3 linked regions of the Phreatobacter stygius genome follow. The protein of the gene in region 1 interacts with the protein of each later gene in a pairwise test. Links are inferred from orthologs where the notes say so. Each region holds a gene or a part of one and is shown in the gene's direction. Other genes may lie near its edges.

The links.
Region 2: the proteins of E8M01_RS34560 (region 1) and E8M01_RS31560 interact in binary tests that used the Escherichia coli proteins (3 or more experiments, as listed by UniProt). The link is inferred for Phreatobacter stygius from one-to-one orthologs.
Region 3: the proteins of E8M01_RS34560 (region 1) and E8M01_RS15850 interact in binary tests that used the Escherichia coli proteins (3 or more experiments, as listed by UniProt). The link is inferred for Phreatobacter stygius from one-to-one orthologs.

Annotation. Positions count from the first base shown.
Region 1 is NZ_CP039690.1:7,284,916-7,288,448, forward strand. What follows is about bases 779-3,533. They hold E8M01_RS34560 (P-II family nitrogen regulator), read left to right. Parts: upstream 779-1,864; coding sequence 1,865-2,203; downstream 2,204-3,533. Other genes in these bases: E8M01_RS34555 (NAD(P)H-hydrate dehydratase), read right to left, coding at 779-1,500; glnA (type I glutamate--ammonia ligase), read left to right, coding at 2,299-3,533. Also shown: more of E8M01_RS34555, read right to left, coding at 46-778. UniProt on the Escherichia coli protein: P-II indirectly controls the transcription of the glutamine synthetase gene (glnA). P-II prevents NR-II-catalyzed conversion of NR-I to NR-I-phosphate, the transcriptional activator of GlnA. When P-II is uridylylated to P-II-UMP, these events are reversed.
Region 2 is NZ_CP039690.1:6,669,370-6,673,146, reverse strand. What follows is about bases 557-3,555. They hold E8M01_RS31560 (two-component system sensor histidine kinase NtrB), read left to right. Parts: upstream 557-1,487; coding sequence 1,488-2,624; downstream 2,625-3,555. Other genes in these bases: ntrC (nitrogen regulation protein NR(I)), read left to right, coding at 2,637-3,555; dusB (tRNA dihydrouridine synthase DusB), read left to right, coding at 557-1,491. Also shown: E8M01_RS31570 (bifunctional 2-C-methyl-D-erythritol 4-phosphate cytidylyltransferase/2-C-methyl-D-erythritol 2,4-cyclodiphosphate synthase), read right to left, coding at 1-181; more of dusB, read left to right, coding at 451-556; more of ntrC, read left to right, coding at 3,556-3,777.
Region 3 is NZ_CP039690.1:3,384,518-3,388,618, reverse strand. What follows is about bases 140-3,462. They hold E8M01_RS15850 ([protein-PII] uridylyltransferase), read left to right. Parts: upstream 140-448; coding sequence 449-3,262; downstream 3,263-3,462. Other genes in these bases: E8M01_RS35070 (hypothetical protein), read right to left, coding at 3,349-3,462; E8M01_RS15855 (gamma-glutamyltransferase family protein), read left to right, coding at 140-371. In the rest of the region: more of E8M01_RS15855, read left to right, coding at 1-139; more of E8M01_RS35070, read right to left, coding at 3,463-3,885; E8M01_RS15840 (transglycosylase domain-containing protein), read left to right, coding at 4,082-4,101.

The DNA of each region.
Region 1 (3,533 bases):
CCTGCCCCGAGCCGCCCCGCCATTGCCGGCCGCGCCACCCCGGACTCACTCCGCCGCGCGCAGCGCCTTCAGGACCCCGGGCAAGACCTCCGGCAGGTCCTCGGCGATCAATCCGATGCCCGCCGCAAGCCCTGCCTCGCCATGCAGCCAGACGCCGGCCGCCGCCGCCTCGAAAGCCGGCATGCGGGCCGCGAGCAGGCCGGTGACGATGCCGGCCAAGACGTCGCCGGATCCGGCGGTGGCCAGCCAGGGCGGCGCATTGGCGGCGATCGCCGCGCGTCCATCGGGCGCCGCGACCACCGTGTCCGGCCCCTTGAGCACCACCACGGCGCCGGCCCGTGCGGCGGCGCTGCGGGCCGCTTCGAGCTTCGAGCCGGCCTGATCCGGCCCGAACAGCCGGCCGAACTCGCCGGCATGGGGCGTCAGCACCACCGGCCGCTCGGCCCAGGCCTTGATGCCGGCGAACAGCTTGTCGGCCTCGCCGGCAAAACTCGTCAGCGCATCGGCGTCGAGCACGGTGGCGGCCCCGCTCGCCAGCGCCTCGGCGACGAGGCCCCGCGTGGCCTCGCCGAGGCCCAGCGCCGGGCCGAGGCAGACCGCATTGCGGCGCTGGTCGGCGAGGATCTCGCTCAAGCCGGTGACCCCGTCCATGCGCATCAGCATGATGGCGGTCAGATGGGCGGCATTGACGCTGAGCGCTTCCGGCGGCGAGGCGAGCGTGACGAGCCCTGCCCCGGCCCTCAGCGCACCGCGCGCCGCAAGCCGCGCGGCGCCGGTCTGGGTCAGCCCGCCGGATACCACCACGGCATGGCCGCGGTCATATTTATGGGCGGCGATGCGCGGAAACGGAAACAGGCCGCGCCACAAGGCGGGTTCGTTGACGAAAGTCTTCGGTCCGATCGCCTGCAGCACGTCATCGGAAATGCCGATATCGGCGACCCGTATGGTGCCGCAATGAAGCCGCCCCGGCAGCAGCAGGTGGCCGGGCTTGCGCCGGTAGAAGGTGACCGTCTCATGGGCCTTGACCGCGGCGCCGCGCGGCTGGCCGGTGGCCCCATCGATGCCCGAGGGAATGTCGACCGCGACCACCCGGCAGGCGGAAGCGTTCAGCCGCGCGATCAGCTCGGCCGCGGCGCCGCCGATGTCGCGTGACAGGCCCGCGCCATAAAGCGCGTCGACCACGATCCCGGCCGACGCGTCGGACCATTCCGACAAGGGCTCGATCGGCCCCTGCCACTCGGCGAAGGCGGCGGCGGCATCGGCCGCGCGGCTGTCCGGCGGGGCGTCGGCGAAGACCGTCAGGCGATAGCCGCGATGCCGCAGGATGCGCGCAACGACATAACCGTCGCCGCCATTGTTGCCGGGCCCGCAGATGACCGCGACCCGGCCGCCCAGCGGCGCCGAACGCGACACCGCATCGGCCACCGCCAGACCGGCGCGCGCCATCAGCACCTGGCCCGACGGCCCGGCGGCGATCGTCAGCCGGTCGGCTTCGGCCATTTCTATTGGCGTTAGGAGTGCGGGCATGGTCAAAAGACTGGTCAGAAGGGGCCGGCAACGTCAACTCGCGCGCTCGAAAGCAACAATTGGCCTGAAATTGCATAAAAAATATGCAAACAAGAACAATGCACCCTTACGTCGCCAGCGCTCGACATGACTTGTCTGCCTCTATTTTAAGCAATATGCCTATTTTCGGATCACTTCGAGAGCAGCATGCCTTGCCTATCCCGCCAAGACGGCATGCGGCCCTTGAAATCACGTGCCTTTTCTATTCGGGCAGCTCTGGCACGCCTCCTGCAAGCCCGCGAAATGGTCTGAGCGTCGGCACCATCCGCCGGCTCACGGGCCATAGGAGCAGACCGGAATGAAGAAGATCGAGGCGATCATCAAGCCGTTCAAACTCGATGAGGTGAAGGAAGCCCTTCAGGAGGTCGGTCTCCAGGGCATCACCGTCACCGAGGCGAAGGGCTTCGGGCGTCAGAAGGGCCATACCGAGCTCTATCGCGGTGCCGAATATGTCGTTGACTTCCTCCCCAAGGTGAAAATCGAGATCGTGATGCCGGATGAGATGGTCGAAAAAGCCATCGAAGCGATCCGTCGCGCCGCCCAGACGGGCCGTATCGGCGACGGCAAGATCTTCGTGTCGACCATCGAGGAAGCGATCCGTATCCGCACCGGCGAATCCGGCCTCGACGCCATCTGATCCCGGCTGCCAATTCCAAATTCGGCGGCCAACCCTGCTTTCGGCGGCAATAGCCGCCGTTTTGACTGAACGTGCAAACCACAAAGGAAGCACCAATGACGACTGCCAAGGACGTTCTGAAACTGATCAAGGAAAACGACGTGAAATACGTCGATCTCCGCTTTACCGACCCGCGGGGCAAGTGGCAGCACGTCACCTTTGACATCACCATGATCGACGAAGAGATCTTCGCCGAGGGCACGATGTTCGACGGTTCGTCGATCGCCGGCTGGAAGGCGATCAATGAGTCGGACATGCTGCTCATGCTCGACCCGTCGACCGCGGTCGTCGATCCGTTCTTCGCCGAGACCACGCTGTCGATCGTCTGCGACGTGCTCGAGCCGACCACCGGCGAGCCCTATGGCCGCGACCCGCGCGGCATGGCCAAGAAGGCCGAGGCCTATCTGAAGTCGACCAAGATCGGCGACACCATCTTCGTCGGCCCGGAAGCCGAGTTCTTCGTGTTCGACGACGTGAAGTTCTCGTCCGAGCCCTATCACATGGGCTTCAAGGTCGATTCCAGCGAGCTGCCGACCAATTCCTACACCGACTACGAGGGCGGCAACCTCGGCCACCGCGTCCGCACCAAGGGCGGCTATTTCCCGGTTCCGCCGGTCGACAGCCTGCAGGACATGCGCGGCGAAATGCTCGCCTCCATGGCCAAGATGGGCGTGAAGGTCGAGAAGCACCACCATGAGGTCGCTTCCGCCCAGCACGAGCTCGGCATGAAGTTCGACACCATGACCCACATGGCCGACCAGATGCAGGTCTACAAGTACTGCATCCATCAGGTCGCCAATATCTATGGCAAGAGCGCCACCTTCATGCCGAAGCCGGTGTTCGGCGACAACGGCTCGGGCATGCACGTGCACCAGTCGATCTGGAAGGGCGGCAAGCCTTTGTTTGCCGGCAACAAATATGCCGACCTCAGCCAGGAATGCCTGTGGTACATCGGCGGCATCATCAAGCACGCCAAGTCGCTGAACGCCTTCACCAATCCGTCGACCAATTCCTACAAGCGCCTGGTCCCGGGTTATGAAGCCCCGGTTCTGCTCGCCTATTCGGCGCGCAACCGTTCGGCCTCCTGCCGTATTCCGTGGACGTCCAACCCGAAGGCCAAGCGCGTCGAGGTTCGTTTCCCCGATCCGACCGCCAACCCCTATCTGGCGTTTGCGGCGATGCTGATGGCCGGCCTCGACGGCATCATCAACAAGATCGATCCGGGCGCCGCCATGGACAAGGATCTCTACGACCTGCCGCCGAAGGAACTGAAGAAGATCCCGACGGTTTG
Region 2 (3,777 bases), 620 kb from region 1 along the record:
CCGGATCGATCACCACCCGCACCGTCGAGATCGCCGGATGCCCGGCGAAAATCGCCACGGAATGGGCAAGCAGCGGGCTTTGCCCGACGCGGCGGTATTGCTTGGGCAGGCCATCGCCGGCCCGGCTGCCTCGTCCGGCCGCGACGATCAGCGCGGCAATGGTTCTGGTCGGTTTCATCATGCGTCGGGCCCGTTCACCCGTTACCTAGCCCGGAATTCTCCAACCGGCTACGGCCGGCCGGGACCAGAGACTGCGCCGGTGACGCCGGCCTTCCGGCGCCGGTCCGCCTTGGCCGCATGATGAGGCCATGGCCCGGGCGGGAATTCCGCGCCGGCAGCCCGGGCCGCGGCTGTCTTCCTGTCGATCAGCACAGCAATCCTCTTGTGCAGTGCGGCAATGATGTCTAAACTGTAGGCACTCAGTTAGACGCACAGGAAATAGGCATTCGGATGGCTCACATTTCGACCACGACGCCTTCGGCCGTGGCTTTGTCGATTGGCCAGCATCGGATCGCCAGCCCGGTGGCGCTTGCGCCGATGTCGGGTGTCACCGATGCGCCGTTCCGCCGGATGGTGGCGCGCTTCGGCGCCGGCTGGGTGGTGTCCGAGATGGTGCCGAGCGACGACCTGGCGCTGGGCGAGGAAGAGGCGCGCCTGCGCGCCGAAGGCGACGGGCTCGACCTGCACGTGGTCCAGATCGCCGGTTGCGAGCCGCATTGGATGGCCGAGGGGGCCAAGGTGGCCGCCGGTGCCGGCGCGAAGGTCATCGACATCAACATGGGCTGCCCGGCCAAGCGGGTGACCGGCGGCTATGCCGGTTCGGCGCTGATGCGCGACCTCGATCTTGCTGAAAATTTGATCAAGGCCACCGTTGCGGCAGTCGATGTGCCGGTGACGCTGAAAATGCGACTCGGCTGGGACGAGGCATCGATCAATGCGCCGGAGCTGGCGCGCCGCGCCGAGGCCTCGGGCATCCAGCTGATCACCGTGCACGGCCGCACCCGCCAGCAGTTCTACAAGGGGCAGGCGGATTGGTCGCTGATCGCTGAGGTGCGCGCCGCCATCGGCGTGCCGCTGGTCGCCAATGGCGATGTCGCGACCGTCGAGCAGGCCTCCGATTGCCTGGACAGGGCGCGGGCCGATGCCGTGATGATCGGCCGCGGCGCCCAGGGCAAACCCTGGTTCCTGGCCCAGGTGGCGGCCCACCTGGCCGGCATGGCGGTGCCGGCCGATCCGGATCTCGCCAGCCAGCGCGACGTCGCCGTCGAGCTCTACGAGGCGCAGCTCACCCATTACGGCGTCGCCGTCGGCGTGCGCCATGCCCGCAAACATCTCGGCTGGGCCCTGGACGTGGCGGCCGGCCAGGCCGGCGCTTCGGCCATGACGCTGTCGGCGGCGCGCCGGCGGGTGCTGACCCTCGACCAGCCGGAACAGGTGATCGCGGCGCTCGACGAGGCCTATGACGCGCTGGCCTGGAGGGCTGCAGCATGACGCTTGCGACCAAGCCTGCCGCCTCGTCGATGGAGGCGCATGATTCGATTCTGAACGCCTTGCCGCATCCCGTGGTGAGCGTTTCGTCTGATGGCACGATCCTCGACGGCAATGCCGCCGCGGAAGCCTTCTTCCAGGCCTCGATTCCGGTGCTGCAGCGCCACGCCCTGCGCGAGCTGGTGCCCTTCGGCAGCCCGTTGCTGGCGTTGATCGAGCAGGTCCGCGATCGCGGCGCGCCGGTCAACGAATACAAGGTCGATCTCGGCACGCCGCGCAACGGCGCGGAGCGGGTGGTCGACATCTATGTCGCGCCGATGCCGGAGCGTGCCGGCGCCGTCGTCGTCATGCTTCAGGAACGGACCATTGCCGACAAGATGGACCGGCAATTGACCCATCGCGGAGCGGCGCGCTCGGTCACGGCGCTCGCCGCCATGCTGGCGCACGAGATCAAGAACCCGCTGTCGGGCATTCGCGGCGCCGCCCAGCTTCTGGAAACCTCGGTCGACGACCAGGACCGCACCCTGACGCGGCTGATCTGCGACGAGGCCGATCGCATCGTCAAGCTGGTCGACCGCATGGAGGTGTTTTCCGACGAGCGGCCGGTGGAGCGCGAGCCGGTCAATATCCATGTCGTGCTGGAACATGTGAAGAAGCTGTCGCAATCGGGGTTTGCCCGGCACATCCGTTTCGCCGAGGAATATGACCCGTCACTGCCGCCGGTGTTCGGCAATCGCGATCAGCTGATCCAGGTCTTCCTCAACCTGATGAAGAATGCGGCCGAGGCGATCGGCGACCACACCGGCGAGGGCGAGATCATGCTCTCCACCGCCTTCCGCCCGGGTGTCCGGCTGACCATGCCGGGCACGGCGACCCGGGTCGCGCTGCCGCTCGAGGTCTGCGTGCGCGACAACGGCCCAGGCGTGCCCGACGACCTGCTGCCGCACCTGTTCGACCCCTTCGTCACCACCAAGAGCTCGGGCTCCGGCCTCGGGCTCGCCCTGGTCGCCAAGATCGTCGGCGACCATGGCGGCATTGTCGAATGCGACAGTCAGCCCCGGAAGACCCTGTTCCGGATTCTCCTGCCCATGGCGCGCGTGTCGCACGGCGACATCAACGGCCGCAAAGCTCTTTGACGAGGTTCACCTATGCCGACGGGAACGATCCTGGTCGCCGATGACGACGCCGCGATCCGGACGGTGCTGAACCAGGCGCTGTCGCGGGCCGGTTATGACGTCAGGCTCACCGGCAATGCCACGACGCTGTGGCGCTGGGTCGCCCAGGGCGACGGCGACATCGTGATCACCGACGTGGTGATGCCCGATGAGAACGCCTTCGATCTGCTGCCGCGCATCAAGAAGCTCCGGCCGGAGCTGCCGGTGGTGGTGATGAGTGCGCAGAACACCTTCATGACCGCGATCAAGGCCTCCGAACGCGGCGCCTATGACTACCTGCCGAAGCCGTTCGACCTGAAGGAACTGGTGTCGATCGTCGGGCGGGCGCTGGCCGAGCCGAAAGGCAAGCTCGGCGGCAAGGCGCCGCTGGCCGACGCCGACACGATCCCCCTGGTCGGCCGGTCGCCGGCCATGCAGGACATCTATCGGGTCCTGGCCCGGCTGATGCAGACCGACCTGACGGTGATGATCGTCGGCGAAAGCGGCACCGGCAAGGAACTGGTCGCGCGCGCCCTGCATGATTACGGCAAGCGCCGCGCCGGGCCTTTCGTCGCGATCAACATGGCGGCCATCCCGCGCGACCTGATCGAGAGCGAGCTGTTCGGCCACGAGAAGGGCGCGTTCACCGGCGCGCAGGCGCGCAATCCCGGCCGGTTCGAGCAGGCCGAAGGCGGCACGCTGTTCCTCGACGAGATCGGCGACATGCCGATGGAGGCCCAGACGCGGCTGCTCAGGGTGCTGCAGCAGGGCGAATATACAACCGTTGGCGGGCGCACGCCGATCAAGGCCGATGTCCGGATCGTCGCCGCGACCAACAAGGACCTGCGCCAGCAGATCCAGCAGGGCATGTTCCGCGAGGACCTGTTCTTCCGGCTGAATGTCGTGCCGCTGAGATTGCCGCCGCTGCGCGAGCGCAGCGACGACGTTCCGGATCTGGTCCGCCACTTCTTCGCCCAGGCCGAGCGCGAGGGCCTGCCGGCCAAGCAGATCGATTCCGGCGCGATGGAGAAACTGAAGCGCTATCGCTGGCCGGGCAATGTCCGTGAACTCGAGAACATGATCCGGCGGCTGACCGCGCTCTATCCGCAGGAAATCATCACCGGGCCGATCATCG
Region 3 (4,101 bases), 3.9 Mb from region 1 along the record:
CGGCTCTCGCCAGGCTCCATGACGGCCGGGTGTTTTCTTATGGCACGATGGGCGGCGAGGGCCAGCCGCAGACCCAGGCCATGGTGTTCGAGCGCCATGTCCGTCACGGCGTGCCATTGGACGAGACGCTCGACCGGCCGCGCTGGCTGCTCGGCCGCACCTGGGGTTCGGCGGTCACCGGGCTGCGCCTGGAAAACCGCTTCGATGACAGCCTGGTCACGGCGCTGCAGCGCATGGGCCATGCCGCCGAAACCATTCCCGAGGCCTATTCCGATACGATGGGCCATGCCGGCGGCGTCACCTGGTTCCCGGACCGGTCTATGCTCGGCGCCCATGACCCGCGCGCCGACGGCGGTGCCGCGGGGATCTAGATCGAAAACCTTGGCGATATCGCGCGGTCCATGCGAAACGCGTATGGTCGCCAGTCCGTATGCGACCGTGAGAACCGATGGATCAGACGACCCTCGAAGTCAGCCCGCGCCGACGGGCCGCAGACCACGGCCCGCTGGTCGATCCCGCCGATATCGCCCGCGATATCGGCGCCGTCGGCGTCCATGCCGGCAATAGCCGTGAAGCCCGCGCGGCTGTCGTCCAGATCCTCAAGCGCTGGCTTGCCGAAGCGCGCAAGACGGCCGAGCAGCGGCTGATCGCCGACGCCGACGGGCGCAGCTGCGCCGAGGCCCTGTCGCGCTTCCAGGACGACGTGATCCGCGTCGTCTACGACTGGATCGTCACCAAGCTCTACCCCTCCGACAACCCGTCATCCGGCGAACGGATGACGGTCGTGGCGACCGGCGGTTATGGCCGTGGCATGCTGGCGCCGGGCTCCGACATCGACCTCCTGTTCCTGCTGCCCTACAAGCAGACCGCCTGGGGCGAGAGCGTCGCCGAGGCCATTCTCTACTGCCTGTGGGACATGGGCCTGAAGGTTGGCCACGCCACCCGCTCGGTCGACGAATGCATCCGCCAGGCGCGCGCCGACCAGACCATCCGGACCGCGATCCTGGAGGCGCGCCATATCCTCGGCGACATGGTGCTGTTCAACGAGCTGGAACAGCGCTTCGGCGCCGAGGTGGTGCGTGGCACCGTGCCGCAATTTGTTGCCGCCAAGCTTGCCGAACGCGACGAGCGGCACCGCAAGACCGGCCAGTCGCGTTATCTGGTCGAGCCCAATGTAAAGGACGGCAAGGGGGGCTTACGCGACCTGCACACGCTGTTCTGGATCGCCCGCTACGCCTATCGGGTGAAGACCGATGAGGAACTCGCCAAGAAAGGCGTCTTCACCCGCCGCGAGGCGCAGACCTTCCGGCGCTGCGAGCGGTTCCTCTGGACCGTCCGCTGCCACCTGCATTTTCTCACCGGCCGCGCCGAGGAGCGGCTGTCCTTCGACCTGCAGCGCGAACTGGCGCCGCGCCTCGGCTATCGCGGCCATTCGGGCCTGGTCGATGTCGAGCGCTTCATGAAGCACTATTTCCTGGTGGCCAAGGATGTCGGCGACCTCACCGCCATCCTCTGCGCCGAACTGGAAGAGCGGCACGAAAAGCCGGCGCCGGTGCTCGACCGGTTCATCGCCAGGCTCCGGCCGAAATCGCCGCGCGGCTTCAAGGAGAGCCCGGACTTCCAGATCGATCACGACCGGATCACCGTCTCCGACGCCGAGGCCTTCGCACGTGACCCGGTCAACCTGATCCGCATCTTCGCGCTCGCCGACCGCTACAACCTGGCGCTCCATCCCGACGCCATGCGGCTCTTGACCCGCTCGCTCAAGCTGGTCGACGAAAAGTTGCGCCACGATCCGATCGCCAACCAGCTGTTCATCGCCATCCTCACCTCGGCCAATACCGCCGAGGTGGTGCTCCGGCGCATGAACGAGGCGGGCCTGCTCGGCCGCTTCGTGCCGGATTTCGGCCGCGTCGTGGCGATGATGCAGTTCAACATGTACCACCATTATACGGTGGACGAGCATCTGTTGCGTTGCATCGGCACGCTGCAGCAGATCGAGCGGGGCGGCGATCCGAACCTGGGGCTGGCCGCCGACCTGATCAAGACGATCCAGCCACGCAACCGCGATCTGCTCTATATCACGCTGTTCCTGCATGACATTTCCAAGGGCCGGCCGGAGGATCACTCGATCGCCGGCGCCAAGGTGGCGCGCCGGCTCGGGCCGCGGTTCGGGCTGACCAAGGCCGAGACTGAAACGGTCGCCTGGCTGGTCGAGAACCACCTGGTCATGTCGACCATCGCCCAGTCACGTGATCTCAGCGACCGCAAGACCATCGAGACCTTCGCCGGCGTGGTGCAGTCGCTCGAGCGCATGAAGATGCTGCTGATCCTGACCACGGCCGATATCATCGCCGTCGGGCCCGGCGTCTGGAACGGCTGGAAGAGCCAGTTGCTGCGCACGCTCTATTACGAAACCGAACCGGTGGTGACCGGCGGCTTCTCGGAGGTGAACCGCACGCGGCGGGTCGAAATCGCCCAGGAGGAGTTTCGCCGGACCGTGCCGGAGGCGCTGCCCGATCTCTCCGGCCCGACGCTCGAGGCCTATATCGGCCGTCACTATGCCGCCTATTGGCTGAAGGTCGACCTCGCCACCAAGATCGAACATGCCCGCTTCCTGCTGGCAGCGGAGGCTGCCGGCCAGTCGCTGGCGACCCGCGTCGACCTGGTCGCCGGACAAGGGGTGACACATCTCACCGTGCTCGCCCCCGACCACCCGAGGCTCCTGTCGATCATCGCCGGCGCCTGCGCCGCAGCCGGCGCCAATATCATCGGCGCGCAGATCTACACGACGACCGATGGCCTGGCGCTCGACACGATCTCGATCAGCCGTGGCTTCGATCGCGACGAGGACGAGGAGCGGCGCGCCAAGCGTATTGCCGACAGTATCGAGAAGGCGCTGCGCGGTGAGATCAAGGTCGGCGAGGCGGTCGCGGCGGCACACCGCAAATCATCGGCCCGGCAGCGTTCACGCACCTTCCGGATCGCCCCGGACGTCGCCATCAACAACACCTGGTCGAACCGCTACACGGTGATCGAGGTGTCCGGGCTCGACCGGCCGGGCCTGCTGCACGACCTGACGGCCGCCCTGTCGCGCCACAGCCTGAATATCGGCTCGGCCTATGTCGCGACCTTCGGCGAGAAGGCGGTGGACGTGTTTTATGTCACCGACCTGATGGGCGCCAAGGTGCAGACCGCGCAACGCCAGGCGGCGATCCGCAGGGTGCTGACCAGCGTGCTGGAAGACGACGGCAGCCGCTGAAGGCCGGCTCATCGATCGGGATTGATGAACAAGCCGACCAATCGGGATCGACCGAAACCGATCAATCAGGATTGATGGGAAGACCATCAATCGAGATAGACGATGTCGACCCCTTGGTCGTCGGGCGGGCGGCGGCGCGCCTCGAGTTGAGCCTCGATCTTTTCCAGGCGGCCGTGCAGGACGGCAGCGTCCGAGGCCGGCACAAGGCCGCCATCTTCGGTCTCGAGCAGAACGCGCATGGTGCGTACCCGGGCCAGCAGGGCAATCGACAGGGCTTCGGCGATGATGGTCTCAGACACTCTGTCGCCGGCTTCGGGCGGCACGCCGGCGGGACTTGACGACATCTGCACGGGCTCCAAGAGGAGACGATGTACCCGCCCGGTTGTTTCATGTTTCCTGTCAAAACCCCGGCAAAGCGGTAAATGTCCCTTTACCTTGACCAACAATGAAAGCGTGACGCGATATCGCCTTAACGACCCCTTCATTGCGCCCTGATTATTGCAAAGAAGCGAGGAAAGGGTGCGGCCCATGGCGGGCCGGGTGGTGATATCCAGGGCGATGGCACGGGGACGCGGCGGCAACGATCGAATCGAGCCGAGCTTCGGGACGGCGCGCGGCGGCATGGACCTTCGCGCGATGCCCGAGGACAGACCTTCCGTGCGCGTTGCAAGCCCCGCCAAGCCAGCCAAGCGCCGCCCCGATCCGCAAGACATCCAGGAGCCCGAACCGCGCCCTATGCCACGCAAGCAGCCAAAACGCCGGCCGAGCAAGGATGAGGCGCCAAGGCGCCGCAAACGGCGGGGCATTTTTGGCCGGTTGATGGTCTGGGGTCTGACCGC